DNA from 2 places in the Heyndrickxia sporothermodurans genome. Region 2 is predicted to be linked to the other one. Evidence: a T-box and tRNA genes for the amino acid it is inferred to sense, from the RefSeq annotation. Region 2 holds a T-box; the other holds one or more tRNA genes.
What was found. The T-box of region 2 lies ahead of pheS (phenylalanine--tRNA ligase subunit alpha). A T-box ahead of a tRNA ligase gene usually reads a tRNA of that ligase, here a tRNA-Phe.

Region 1 (7,373 bases), 130 kb from region 2:
CCTATCGCACTCCACCAATGATTCCCGTATGTTTGAAGTACTCCTTTAGGGTTGCCAGTCGTTCCTGAGGTGTACATGATTGAACATACATCATCCATTAAATATTCATTAACAATTGGATAGTTTTCTTCCTTTTGTTCTTTAACTTCTTCAACTGTCTTTATTACTAGAGTTGGATATATGTCATGGATTTCTGCTAGTTTATTTTCTAAATCTTTTTCACCAATTACTAAAGCTGTTTGACTATCTTTTAATTGAAAAACCATTTCACTTGCGGTTAGTCGATGATTCAAGAATACGGTGGTAATACCTAATTGCTGTAATGCATGAATAATTATTACTGTATGCGGACGATTCGCCAAAAGAAGCGCAACTGAATCTTTTCTTTTCACACCTAGTGATGCAATTTTCTTTGCATATACTTCAACTTCTTTATACAGTTCTGAAAAGCTCCACTCTTTATTGTCAAATAGAAGGGCCTTTCGTTTCGGTGTTAAAAACGCTCTTTGCTTTAAAAAGTTTGGTATTATATTGTTCATACATATCACCTTTTTGTAGAATTTCTATAAAAAAGCTTGATGGAGTATACCATCAAGCTTTTTTAAACTTTACAATTTAAATCAAGGGAAACGAGGAAATTTTCCGAAATCAGGCTTACGTTTTTCCTTAAATGCATCGCGTCCTTCTTTTGCTTCGTCGGTTGTATAATACAATAATGTAGCATCCCCACCAAATTGCTGAAGGCCAGCTAAACCATCTGTATCAGCATTAAACGAAGCTTTTAAGAAACGAAGCGCAGTTGAACTCTTCTCAAGAATTTCTTCACACCATTTAATCGTTTCTTCCTCAAGTTTTTCAAGAGGTACAACTGTATTAACAAGCCCCATGTCTAATGCTTCCTGTGCATTGTATTGACGGCATAGGTACCAAATTTCTCTTGCTTTCTTATGTCCAACGATACGAGCTAAATAGCCTGCGCCATATCCGGCATCAAAGCTGCCTACTTTAGGGCCAGTTTGTCCAAAAATAGCGTTGTCAGCAGCAATTGTAAGATCACAAACAATATGTAATACATGACCACCACCAATTGCATAACCTGCTACCATAGCAATGACCGGTTTTGGGGTAAAACGAATTAATCTTTGTAAATCGAGAACATTTAGTCGTGGAATATTGTCTTCACCTACATATCCACCGTGACCGCGAACCTTTTGATCTCCTCCAGAGCAAAAAGCTTTCTCACCCATACCAGTTAAGATAATAACACCTATCTTTGAATCATCACGTGCACGAGAAAATGCATCAATCATTTCGTTAACTGTTTTTGGGGTAAATGCATTATGTACATGTGGACGATTAATTGTTATTTTGGCAATTCCATTATAAGATTCATAAAGAATTTCATCATATTCTCTTTCTGTTTGCCATTCTACAGCCATGTAATATCCTCCCTTTAAAAATTAAATTCATGTCGAGTCAATCATTTATTCGACAAAAACTCCTTTATTATTGTACCAAACTTTTGAGAATCTTCCACATGAATTGCATGTCCGATGTCTTCAATAATATAATGCATTGCCTGTGAAAGGTTATTTTCCATCTTTTTTCCGATCTCACAATACTTTTCATCTAAACTACCGGACAAAATAAGCACTGGTATTTCCAGTTCATGAAGCCTACCCCATAATGAAGGCATGCTCCCTGTTCCCATCCCTTTTAAACTATTAGCAAGTCCAATTGGATCATTTCGTAATCTTTGCTGTCTAACTTTTTCTTGCATTGAATAATCAAGTCTTTTTTGGGATTTAAACAGGGGAATATTTGTCCAATATTGAACAAATGATTCTACCCCTTCATTCACGATTTTATTAGCCAATTTTTCATCATTTTCACGCCGTAATTTTCTTCCCTCTTCAGTTTCTATACCCGGAGAGGCACTTTCTAAAATAAGCTTATTGACCATGTTAGGATATAAAATAGTAAATGTTAGAGCGAGTCTTCCACCCATTGAATAACCTAAAAGATTCGTCTTTTTTATTTTTAAATGAATGAGTATTTCCCTAATATCTTTAGCAACTTTTTCAATATGATATCGCTCATAATTTAGTGGAATCTCTGTCTTACCATGCCCAAGAATATCAATCAGTATTAATTGATATTCTTCCTCTAAATATGGATTAATCGCATCCCAACTAGACATATCACCGGTAAAACCATGGAACATGACGATTGGTTCACCTTTTCCAACAATATTCACATGATAATTTACATCATTTACTTCAATCATCATTCCATTTCACCATGAACATATTGGTCAATTTCCGCAGAAACTCGTTTCCACATTTTACGATGAATGTCTACATTCGCATTACGATTAGTAGGAACTTCTATCACATTTAAACCTTTCAATGTAATCGCTTCATTCATTGAATGATGAAATTCATCCCAATTACGCACTTTGCTGTATCTGCCATTATACATTTTTACAGCATATTCAAAATCAATATCTGTAGGCGTACCAAAAAGTGCTTCGAAATGCTTTGGTTCATTCGATTGTGGCAAGAAAGAAAAAATTCCTCCCCCATTATTATTAATGACGATAATCGTGATATTTAATTGATGCATTTTTGCCGCTAATAACCCATTTAAATCATGGAAAAAAGATAAATCGCCGATTAATAAAAATAACGGTTCTCCATATAAACTTGCTCCTAATGCACTTGAAACGACACCGTCAATACCATTCGCACCGCGATTCGCTAATACCCGTATATTTTGTTGGTTAAAATGGAAAAATGTATCCACATCACGAATTGGCATACTATTACCTACAAATAAATGGCTGTTTTGCGGCAATCGTTTTACTAGTTCTAAGACAAGCTTTCCTTCATCTAATTCAGTAATATCACTTATTTCGTTAATAATTGTATTTCGAGCAATCCGATTCAAATTTTGCCACATTTCCAACCAATTTGAATGCCTTTTTTCATCTAATTGTTTTAATAATCCCTCACAAAATAATGTTTCATCGCAATAGATCATTTGAGTAGCAGCATTGATCGGATCACGCCAGCTATTTCCTGCTTCAATTATATATTGTTCCGTTCCAGCTAGACGTTTCATAAATTTCGTTAAAGGCTTGGATACTGGCATGCCGCCAAATCGTATAATAACATCGGGATATAACATTTCATCCGAAACAATTTCTTTTAATATTGCATCATAACTATCAATGATATATTCCTCTGAGAATGACCCACTTCGAAGCTGTGAAAGTGGATCTGCAATAATTGGATAGCCTAATGCATCAGCTAATGCTAAAACCGCTGTTGAAAATTGTGGGTAATCAATGACCCCACATACAATAACGCCCTTTTCGATCCTTTGCAGTCGTTCGGAAATCTTTTTCATTTCCCCCGATTCAAGAAGAGTATCACCTTGCTTTACTGTAATTGCCGGTCGATTCTCCAATTCTTCAAAGGGAGAAGGGTCCAATCTTGGTAGTAATGGCTCTCGAATGGGGAAATTTAAATGTACCGGTCCTGCCGGTTGTTGTAAAGACGTACTAATTGCTCTTGTAGCTGTTGTTCTCGCATAATATGTCATCTCTTCTCCTATTTCAGGAAGTGCCATTTCAACAAACCATTTTACATGCTTTCCATATAAATGAATTTGATCGATTGCTTGTGGTGCCCCAATATCTCGTAATTCATGTGGGCGATCAGCTGTTAATACGATTAATGGAATTCTTGAAAGCTTTGCCTCTACGATTGCAGGATAATAGTTAGCAGCTGCAGTTCCGGAAGTACATAACAGTGCAACTGGCTTCCTCGTTTGTTTGGCAATCCCCAATGCAAAAAAAGCAGCTGAACGCTCATCAATATTTATATGATATTTTAGTGTAGGATGCTCAGCAATTAACAAAGCTAAAGGTGTTGAGCGTGAGCCGGGACTTATGACAACATCCCGAACACCTGAATTTGATAATTCCTGAATAAAACTAGCTAAATATGTTGTTAGTGTTTCTTGATGATTCATAATTTTTTTCCTCCTAATGCACGAAGCATCGGACGAAATTTAATTTTTGTTTCAAAATATTCATCCTCTGGGTTTGAGTCTGATACTACACCACACCCAGCATACAAAAATGCTTCATTCTCTTTAATTAATCCGGATCGAATAGCTACAGCGAACTCTCCATTTCCCCGGTAATCGACCCAACCAATCGGAGATGCATAGAATCCACGATCCATTTTTTCCTTTTCGCGAATGATTTGTAAAGCTTCAATAGTTGGAACTCCCCCCATAGCAGGTGTTGGATGAAGATCTTTTACTAATGGGAAAATAGAAATGTGATCATCCTTAATTATTCCGTTAACTGGTGTAAACAAATGCTGGATATCTCTCATTTTCATGACTGAAGGTAGTTCTGGAATGTCAACATTTAAGCAATATTTACGAATGACCTCTGCGATCATTGACACGACGAGCTGATGTTCATGGCGATTTTTTTCATCATTAAATAGTGCCTCAGCTAACGCCTCATCCTCACTTATCGAGTTCCCTCGCTTTATTGATCCGGCAAGGCATGCGGATACAATAGTGTTCCCATTCTTCTTAACCAATCTTTCAGGCGATGCACCTGTAAAACAGCTATTCTCGGTCTCTAACGCAAAAATATAGCTTTCATGTTGCTCTTCCCATAAATTCTCTAGTACCTTTTCAGCGGCTACTTTATCATTAAATTCAATATTCATTTTTCTCGCCATAACGACTTTATTTAATTTTTTTTCTTTTTTAAGAAGATCAACCACTTCTGCGACCGAGTCTATCCAAGCTTGTTGATTCAATTCATGTTCTTGTTTTATATTGATATTTTCTATACTCTTAGAAACTTTGCCTTCAAAAATTTCCCTTTTTAGTTTTAGATGATGATTTAGTTTATCTAAATTATCATTTGAATGGCATAATATATTAGTCGTAAGAAAAACCTCTTGTTTATTTATAATAAGCATTAGTTTTGGCAAATGAAATAATGCATTGTAAAACGGAGTCCACTCCGACTCTTTCATACTTAATGGATCGAATGAGAAACCGCCAAATATAACTGGACCGGTTCCTTGAACATCAAAAGGATTATATACATGAGCATCATGTATGAATTGATTCCATTCTCGTTCAATATACTCAAATCGACCTTCTCCCACTTCCGTTTGAAAGGTATGTGCACTGCCTAAACCGACTATAATCATCTCATCATTTGGAACCTTCCAGAAAAATCGTTCTACTTGAAATATCGCTTTTGCAGATGAATAAAATGATAGGGGGTCAATATTATTTAATTGTTCAGTATAACTAAATAATAGTGTTTTGTTCTTGTTTTTAGCTTTTGTTAAAGCAATCTTGTATTCATCTACTATGTCCATCTGTTCCATTTTCATCAAAATTATCTCCCCTAAAAACAACCGTGCAAATGACGAATCTTTTTTAATTTTTATGTCCAATCTTTAAGATACACCTCTAATAGAATAGAGTCAATGAACACATCTTATCTTCCCCATTTTATACGTTAAATATTAAATATAGAATTGGTGACCTATATCTTTTGATTAGGAAATTTTTTAAAAAGAAAAAGGAGTTTAAAAGAAATATCTTTTAAACTCCTAACTTATAAAATCGAATATATTATGACCCGTACGGGATTCGAACCCGTGTTACCGCCGTGAAAGGGCGGTGTCTTAACCGCTTGACCAACGGGCCTACTGGCGGAGAAGGAGGGATTTGAACCCTCGCGCCGGTTACCCGACCTACACCCTTAGCAGGGGCGCCTCTTCAGCCACTTGAGTACTTCTCCAATATTTCTTTTAAAAATAAAATGGCTCCGCAGGTAGGATTCGAACCTACGACCGATCGGTTAACAGCCGATAGCTCTACCACTGAGCTACTGCGGAATAAAATGGGCCTAAATGGACTCGAACCATCGACCTCACGCTTATCAGGCGTGCGCTCTAACCAGCTGAGCTATAGGCCCATAAAAAAAATATGGAGCGGGTGATGGGAATCGAACCCACGACAACAGCTTGGAAGGCTGTAGTTTTACCACTAAACTACACCCGCAATATATGGGGCGGCTAGTGGGAATCGAACCCACGCATGTCGGAACCACAATCCGATGCGTTAACCACTTCGCCATAGCCGCCATATTTGTTAAATACGTTTCTTAGTTACTTTAAATGGTGGCTCGGGACGGAATCGAACCGCCGACACATGGATTTTCAGTCCATTGCTCTACCGACTGAGCTACCGAGCCATTTTTAATTTATTTTCCTTATCTAGCATGAAGTTCGCCATCGTCCCAATCTCGGGAAGTTATACAAGATGCAGCTCGATTGGTACGCTGAAGCGTCGCTTTGTAGCTTATTCGATCGTGCTCTACCGACTGAGCTACCGAGCCAATTATGTAATGTATGTTGTAAAATGGCGGTCCGGACGGGACTCGAACCCGCGACCTCCTGCGTGACAGGCAGGCATTCTAACCAGCTGAACTACCGGACCATTTTTTTAATCAAGTATAAATTTTACTTAAATGATTGCGGAGGCAGGATTTGAACCTGCGACCTTCGGGTTATGAGCCCGACGAGCTACCAGACTGCTCCACCCCGCGGCAATATTATACGTTTATATGGCGGAGGAAGAGGGATTCGAACCCCCGCGCGGTGTAACCCGCCTGTCGGTTTTCAAGACCGATCCCTTCAGCCAGACTTGGGTATTCCTCCGAAATTCTATGGTGGACCTTGTAGGACTCGAACCTACGACCGGACGGTTATGAGCCGTCTGCTCTAACCAGCTGAGCTAAAGGTCCTATATGGTAGCGGCGGAGGGGATCGAACCCACGACCTCACGGGTATGAACCGTACGCTCTAGCCAGCTGAGCTACGCCGCCATATAGTTATATTTAATATTTTTTGGTGGAGCCTAGCGGGATCGAACCGCTGACCTCCTGCGTGCAAAGCAGGCGCTCTCCCAGCTGAGCTAAGGCCCCATAATACTATTTGTATATTTTGAATGGTCGGGAAGACAGGATTCGAACCTGCGACCCCATGGTCCCAAACCATGTGCTCTACCAAGCTGAGCTACTTCCCGATTTAGATGTTAGAGATTGGATGATCGAGGTTAGAGTATCTCTAGTGTTGCTTCGAAGATAAAACTTACATTCTAACTTCTAATTTCCAACTTTTCACTTCTAGTAATGGCGCGCCCGAGAGGAGTCGAACCCCTAACCTTTTGATCCGTAGTCAAACGCTCTATCCAATTGAGCTACGGGCGCATATTAAGAAAATTATTTTGCTTTGCAAAAAAATTATGGTGCCGAG
Region 2 (7,373 bases):
TCAAATCAAAGAGGAATTCCAACGGGTAGTTGAATTAATTATTGCCGTATATAAAGACTTTGATATTACAGATTATTCATTCCGCCTATCGTATCGTGATCCTGAAGATAAAGAAAAATACTTCGATGATGATGAAATGTGGAACAAAGCCCAAAGTATGCTTAAAGAGGCTATGGATGGTTTAGGACTAGAATATTTTGAAGCAGATGGAGAAGCAGCTTTTTACGGACCTAAATTGGATGTACAAGTGCGGACAGCATTAGGTAAAGATGAAACACTTTCAACTGTTCAGCTTGATTTCTTATTGCCGGAGCGCTTTGACTTAACATATGTTGGTGAAGATGGAAAGCCGCACCGCCCGGTTGTTATTCACCGTGGAGTTGTATCAACAATGGAACGTTTTGTAGCCTACTTAATTGAGGAGTACAAAGGTGCGTTTCCAACTTGGTTAGCTCCGATACAAGCGGTTGTTATTCCTGTTTCACCGGATGTTCACTTTGATTATGCGAAACAAGTGGAAGAAAAGCTTCGTTCTGAAGGATTTAGAGTTGAGTTAGACTCGCGAAATGAAAAAATTGGTTACAAAATTCGTGAGCATCAAATGCAAAAAATTCCTTATATGCTTGTTGTGGGAGATAATGAAGTAAGTGAAAACGCAGTCAACGTACGTAGATACGGTGAACAGAAATCAGAAACAATTCCTTTCGAACAATTTATTGCTCATTTGAAAAATGAAGTAGTGAAATAAATTTCAAAAAAATGTTGCGGAAGAAATAAGATTTTGATAATATAAATGATGTTGCAAAAAGAAATCGTAATAATTATAAGCCATTGACATCAAATTGCGATGTATGATATATTATCTAAGGTAAATTGAATATTAGTTTGAGGAAAAGAAGAAGCACCCGCTTCTCGCCTGATTGACGCAAGATTGCAGTTGGCAGGTTTCGAAATTCATCACATTCTTAACTATTCATGCGAATGTAAAGTGCGGGTTCTTTTTAAGTCCCGTACTTTTTTAATGCTTGTGAAACCGATGTTAACTAAAAATTGTGTTCAAAACGGTATGTCGGCTTAATTCTTCACCCAAATGATGTATTCTATTAATAGCGATCGGCTTAAAGCCGGGTCTGTGCAAAAAAACCTTGGAGGTGGCTAATTATTAGCAAAGATATGATGGTTAACGATGGCATTCGTGCTCGAGAAGTTCGTCTTATTGGTCAAAATGGCGAGCAGCTAGGTGTTAAATCTCGAAATGAAGCAATTGAGATCGCATCACGAGTGAATCTTGATCTTGTACTTGTTGCTCCAAATGCAAAACCACCAGTAGCCAAAATTATGGACTATGGGAAATATCGATTTGAACAACAAAAGAAAGATAAAGAAGCACGTAAAAATCAAAAAGTTATCAACTTAAAAGAGGTTCGATTGAGCCCAACGATTGATGAACATGACTTTAATACAAAGCTTCGCAATGCCCGTAAGTTTCTCGAAAAGGGCGATAAAGTAAAAGCTTCTATTCGTTTTAAAGGTCGTGCAATTACACATAAAGAAATCGGTCAAAAAGTTCTTGATCGTTTCGCAAAGGAATGTGAAGACCTAGGTACGATTGAATCGAAACCAAAAATGGACGGTCGAAGTATGTTCTTAGTATTAGCACCAAAAACTGAAAAGTAATGTCTGAAGGAGGAAATATCCTATGCCAAAAATGAAAACTCACCGCGGCTCAGCAAAGCGTTTCAAAAGAACAGGTTCAGGTAAATTAAAACGTTCTCATGCTTACAGAAGCCATATGTTTGCTAATAAAACAGTTAAACAAAAACGTAAGCTTCGTAAAGCAACACTTGTTTCTAAAGGTGATTTTAAACGTATTCGTCATATGCTTGACAATCTTAAGTAATGAGCGATTTATATAGGAGGGAAATAATATGCCACGTGTAAAAGGCGGAATAGTTAGCCGCAGACGTCGTAAAAAAGTATTAAAATTAGCAAAAGGTTATTTCGGTTCAAAACATACATTATATAAAACAGCTAATGAGCAAGTAATGAAATCTTATATGTATGCTTATCGTGACCGTCGTCAGAAAAAACGCGACTTCCGTAAGCTTTGGATTACTCGTATCAATGCAGCTGCACGTATAAATGGTCTTTCTTACAGCCGTTTAATGCACGGACTAAAGCTTGCTGGTATTGAAGTAAACCGCAAAATGCTTGCTGATTTAGCTATTCATGATGAAAAAGCATTCACTGAACTTGCTAACCAAGCAAAAGCTCAATTTACAAAATAATGCTATTTTGAAAGTCATCCTCTTTGTGAAGGATGGCTTTTTTTGTTTGTCATAACATAACAATTTATTAAATATCTTTTAGTAAAGTGTCTACATCAAGAATGACAAGAAGAGAGTGGTGAGAAAAATGAATGAGCAATTATTAATGTTATTTTCATTTGTAGAAGGTAGTGCAGTATTGGCTCCTTTTATGTTTATTCTTTTTCATGTGCTTAGGCAATTTTTATTTATTCCAGTGGCCGTAGTTTGTATGGCAGGGGGAATATTATTCGGAAGTTTACTTGGTATTATTTATTCGTTAGCCGGATTAATGCTGCTTTCAGTCCTTTTCTATGGATGTATTAAGAAAATGCCGAAAACCTATGAAAAGCTATTAAAAATTAAATTAAAATGTTTTGGGCAGTATGCGAAGCTTACGATCGGGCAAATAGCTATCCTTCGTTTAATTCCTTTTTTTCATTATCATTTGCTAAATATTTGCTTGCTTGAAAGGAATCCTACATTTAAAAGTTATTTAAAAGGATCTTTTGTTACAAATATTCCACTCGTCGTGTTCTATACTGTTTTTGGACAGTTCATCTCCCGATTCACACCTTCACTGATTATAATTATCCTCATTGCATTGTCCATTCTGTTTTTTATATTAAGAGAAAAAGTGATTGTTATGAAATGGAAAGAATTTTTCCCTGGTACATAAAAAACTGCTGTAATATTCAGCAGTTTTCTTTATGTTTTCTAATAATTTCTTTGATAGGATTTTTCCAATCAATCACTGCATTCGGATATTTTAATTTAATTTCATTTTCCAAAAATAATAAGTCTTGATCGTTTAGTGCATTTAGTAATTGTAAATCATGCGGCCAAACAAAAATGGATAATACATTAGAGGATGTTTCTTTAGGTCCTAAATATTTTTCTCCTTCGAGTAAAACTCCTTTATATGTAATCAGAAAGTTTTTCCGAATATTTTCAGAGTCATCATAAAAAAAATAGCGCTTTCCATTATGTGCATGCTGTAATTTTCGCTTTGGATTACGTAGGTACTTAATAATTTTTGCAATAAAGTAAATCACTAAGGCAAGTATGGCAATTCTTATTAACCAAAGCATAATCTAAACCTCCAATTAATAATTACTACCTTTTGCATACGTGTATTACTTAAAAAGGATTCATCTTTTTTGATGCTTTCGTAAATTTTGTGAGAATAAACAATTGAACCGTTCCTTTCCGCTCCAGGCACTTGCTTTCCGCGGGGCTGGCGCTGAGCCTCCTCATCGCTTCGCTCTTGCGGGGTCTCATCTGTCCAGCTGATCCCGCAGGAGTCAAGTGCCTTCCGCTCCAATCCACTCTGTGCGTTTAAAATATTTAAAGTAACAATCTATTTTATGAAAAATATAGAGGTGAATTTTTGTATTTTTTTGATTTTATCTATTATAATAATTAGGGTACATACATATTAATATTGGAGGTTAATAGGATGGCAAAGCTTGATGAAACATTGACGATGCTCAAGGACTTAACGGATGCAAAGGGCATCGCGGGTAATGAAAAAGAAGCACGCGACGTAATGAAAAAATATATTGAACCGTTTTCAGATGAAATTACTGCAGATGGTCTAGGAAGTTTAATTGCTAAAAAAGTAGGAGATGAAAACGGTCCCAAAATTATGGTTGCTGGTCATTTAGACGAAGTTGGATTTATGGTAACCCAAGTTGATGACAAAGGATTTCTTCGATTCCAAACGGTCGGTGGCTGGTGGTCTCAAGTAATGCTTGCACAAAGAGTAACGATCGTTACAAGAAAAGGAGATCTTACTGGTGTCATCGGATCAAAACCACCACATGTCTTGTCTCCTGAAGCTAGGAAAAAGCCGTATGAAATTAAAGATATGTTTATTGATATCGGTGCTTCAAGCAAAGAAGAAGCTTTGGAATGGGGCGTACTTCCGGGGGATATGGTCGTTCCATACTTTGAATTTACCGTAATGAATAATGAAAAAATGCTTCTAGCAAAAGCGTGGGATAATCGTATTGGCTGTGCAATTGCAATTGATGTATTGAAAAATCTAAAGAACGAAAAGCATCCAAATATTGTTTACGGTGTCGGAAATGTTCAAGAAGAAGTTGGACTTCGCGGTGCAAAAACAGCCGCTATGAAAATTAAGCCTGATATTGGCTTTGGTGTCGATGTTGGAATTGCCGGCGATACACCAGGGATTACAGAAAAAGAAGCTTTAAGCAAAATGGGAGAAGGACCACAAATCATTTTATATGATGCATCAATGGTCTCTCATAAAGGTTTGCGCGATTTAGTTGTAGGGGTTGCAGAAGAATTAAGTATCCCATATCAATTCGATGCCATCCCAGGTGGAGGAACAGACGCAGGATCGATTCATTTAACAGCAAATGGAGTGCCATCACTTGCCATTACTATTGCAACACGTTATATTCACTCACATGCAGCCATGTTGCATCGTGATGATTATGAAAATACGGTGAAATTAATTACAGAAGTCATTAAACGTCTTGATCGTGAAACTGTGGATAAAATTACCTTTGAGTAATGATATAATAAAGGGCATAACCAAACGGATATGCCCTTTCCTATGTTTATTGCTTTAAGCCTTCTTCTAATGTCTCAAGCATCATATTCTTTTCTTGTTCATCCGCATGATTCCAAATTACTTCAAACAAAACACCTAAGCCGGGCAGCATTTTTTCTTCTCCTCTTTGAATCGCATCAACAATTGTATCCTTTAATTGTGCTTGGTCATTTCCGGATACATTATGAATAATGGCATTACGGAGATTTAAGTTCATTTTGTAGCACTCCTTTTATTATATTTCTTTAACATTTGCTATTAGCATGTCACGAATTAGAATGTTATATGTATATAAATTACGATATAATGAGATATTGATAAGTGAAGAGGAGAATACAAGTGAAATATATCGAGTCATTGAAAAATCCGCAAGTGAAACAGTGGAAAAAATTATTGACTAAAAAAGAACGTCAAAAAACGAATTCCTATTTAGTTGAAGGTTTCCATCTTGTTGAAGAAGCACTAAAATTTAAAGAGGACATCATTGAATTAATGTATAGTGAGGAAATCGAAATTCCTCAAGAATGGGATATTCATGGACTTCAAGTAACAAAAATTACTTCAGAAATTAGCAAAGCGATTTCGGATACAGAAACAGCCCAAGGCATTTTTGCCGTTTGTCAAATGAAAAATACTTCTGTTAATGAGTTGAATGGAAAATCATTTTTGCTATTGGATGCGGTCCAAGACCCAGGGAACATCGGAACGATGATCCGTACAGCAGATGCTGCTGGCTTGAATGCCGTTGTTTTAGGAGAAGGAACGGTTGATGCATATAATCCTAAAATCATTCGCTCTGCCCAAGGCAGCCATTTTCATATTAATATACTAACGGGACACCTGGATGAATGGATTAATAAGCTTCAACAAGAACAAATTCCTGTCTATGGAACGGCATTGGAAAACGGAATCCCTTTTAAACAAGTTCAGCCACAAGATTCTTTCGCGCTTATAGTTGGAAATGAAGGGAATGGGGTATCCAAACATTTATTAGAGTTAACAAAGCAAAATTTATATATCCCAATACACGGACAAGCAGAATCATTGAACGTTGCAGTAGCCGCTGGAATATTAATGTATTATTTAAAGAAATAAATTTGAATTTCATTTCACAAAATACTATAATATATACAATTGCATAAATGATAAAAGACAATGATAGGGAAAAGTAGTTTAATGGATCCATTTAGGGAGAAAATGCCAAAGACTGGGAGCATTTTTATGGAATATTAAGTGAAATTCACCCCTGGAGTCAGCATCGGGACCGTTTCTATTGAAATGTAAAGATGCCTCGGTGAAAAGCCGTTATTTAATGAAGTTGAGCATAATATTTTTTGATGCTAATTAGGGTGGTACCGCGATGATAACCTCGTCCCTTCTAAGGACGGGGTTTTTTTATGCTTATTTATTAAAGGAGGTAGAAAAGATGGAGCAAAAATTAAAAGATTTACAAGGAGAAGCCTTAGCAAAAATTGAGCAAGCGGAAGACTTAAAGTCTTTAAACGATGTTCGCGTTGCATATTTAGGAAAAAAAGGGCCGATAACAGAAGTTTTAAGAGGAATGGGGCAGCTTTCAGCTGAAGAACGTCCGAAAATGGGTGCCCTTGCCAATGAAGTAAGGGAAGTAATCAGCAAGCAAATCGAGTTAAAAAGTGAAGCATTAGAAAAAGCCGCAGTTGAAAAACAATTAGCGGAGGAAACGATCGATGTTACCCTTCCCGGTCGCCCAGTTAAAGTAGGTAATCACCATCCATTAACAAGAGTAGTAGAAGAAATTGAAGATTTCTTTATCGGTATGGGATATACGATAGCTGAAGGACCGGAAGTAGAAAAGGATTACTACAATTTTGAAGCTTTAAACCTTCCAAAAGGACACCCAGCTCGTGATATGCAAGATTCCTTCTATATTACTGAAGATATTTTATTAAGAACACATACTTCCCCAGTTCAAGCGAGAACGATGGAAAAACATGAAGGAAAAGGACCAGTTAAAATTATTTGTCCTGGGAAAGTGTATCGTCGAGATAATGATGATGCAACCCATTCCCACCAATTTATGCAAATTGAAGGTCTTGTTGTAGATGAAAACATTACAATGGGGGATTTGAAGGGCACGTTAGAAGTATTTGCGAAAAAAATGTTCGGTGCTGAGCGCCAAATCCGCTTACGTCCAAGCTTTTTCCCATTTACAGAGCCATCTGTTGAAGTGGATGTATCTTGTTTCTCCTGTGGAGGAGAAGGCTGTAATGTATGTAAAAAAACAGGCTGGATTGAAATGCTAGGTGCCGGAATGGTTCACCCAAATGTTTTGCAAATGGCTGGATTTGATTCAACTAAGTATACAGGATTTGCATTTGGAATCGGTGCAGAACGAATTGCGATGTTGAAATACGGAATCGATGACATCCGCCATCTATACACGAATGATACTCGTTTCTTAAAACAATTTTCTGTACATGAGTAAAAGCTAGGGAGGAAAAGAT

Region 1: it encodes a tRNA-Phe, which carries the amino acid that the T-box ahead of pheS (phenylalanine--tRNA ligase subunit alpha) is inferred to sense. The anticodon was not compared.

The regions. Positions count from the first base shown of each region.
Region 1 is NZ_NAZB01000008.1:187-7,559, reverse strand. It holds gene B5V89_RS01810 (o-succinylbenzoate--CoA ligase) at 1-539, opposite strand, end outside; gene menB (1,4-dihydroxy-2-naphthoyl-CoA synthase) at 621-1,439, opposite strand; gene menH (2-succinyl-6-hydroxy-2,4-cyclohexadiene-1-carboxylate synthase) at 1,481-2,287, opposite strand; gene menD (2-succinyl-5-enolpyruvyl-6-hydroxy-3-cyclohexene-1-carboxylic-acid synthase) at 2,287-4,038, opposite strand; gene B5V89_RS01790 (isochorismate synthase) at 4,035-5,441, opposite strand; tRNA gene B5V89_RS01785 (tRNA-Glu) at 5,689-5,760, opposite strand; tRNA gene B5V89_RS01780 (tRNA-Ser) at 5,764-5,854, opposite strand; tRNA gene B5V89_RS01775 (tRNA-Asn) at 5,877-5,951, opposite strand; tRNA gene B5V89_RS01770 (tRNA-Ile) at 5,958-6,031, opposite strand; tRNA gene B5V89_RS01765 (tRNA-Gly) at 6,044-6,117, opposite strand; tRNA gene B5V89_RS01760 (tRNA-His) at 6,124-6,199, opposite strand; tRNA gene B5V89_RS01755 (tRNA-Phe) at 6,235-6,310, opposite strand; tRNA gene B5V89_RS01750 (tRNA-Asp) at 6,479-6,555, opposite strand; tRNA gene B5V89_RS01745 (tRNA-Met) at 6,591-6,664, opposite strand; tRNA gene B5V89_RS01740 (tRNA-Ser) at 6,684-6,776, opposite strand; tRNA gene B5V89_RS01735 (tRNA-Ile) at 6,786-6,862, opposite strand; tRNA gene B5V89_RS01730 (tRNA-Met) at 6,867-6,943, opposite strand; tRNA gene B5V89_RS01725 (tRNA-Ala) at 6,967-7,042, opposite strand; tRNA gene B5V89_RS01720 (tRNA-Pro) at 7,067-7,143, opposite strand; tRNA gene B5V89_RS01715 (tRNA-Arg) at 7,251-7,327, opposite strand; tRNA gene B5V89_RS01710 (tRNA-Leu) at 7,364-7,373, opposite strand, start outside.
Region 2 is NZ_NAZB01000008.1:125,312-132,684, forward strand. It holds gene thrS (threonine--tRNA ligase) at 1-748, shown strand, start outside; ribosomal protein L20 leader region at 888-1,026, shown strand; gene infC (translation initiation factor IF-3) at 1,177-1,677, shown strand; gene rpmI (50S ribosomal protein L35) at 1,700-1,900, shown strand; gene rplT (50S ribosomal protein L20) at 1,929-2,288, shown strand; gene B5V89_RS02395 (TVP38/TMEM64 family protein) at 2,416-2,985, shown strand; gene B5V89_RS02400 (sigma-w pathway protein ysdB) at 3,002-3,397, opposite strand; gene B5V89_RS02410 (M42 family metallopeptidase) at 3,766-4,851, shown strand; gene sspI (small acid-soluble spore protein SspI) at 4,898-5,107, opposite strand; gene B5V89_RS02420 (TrmH family RNA methyltransferase) at 5,230-5,985, shown strand; T-box leader at 6,037-6,270, shown strand; gene pheS (phenylalanine--tRNA ligase subunit alpha) at 6,317-7,354, shown strand.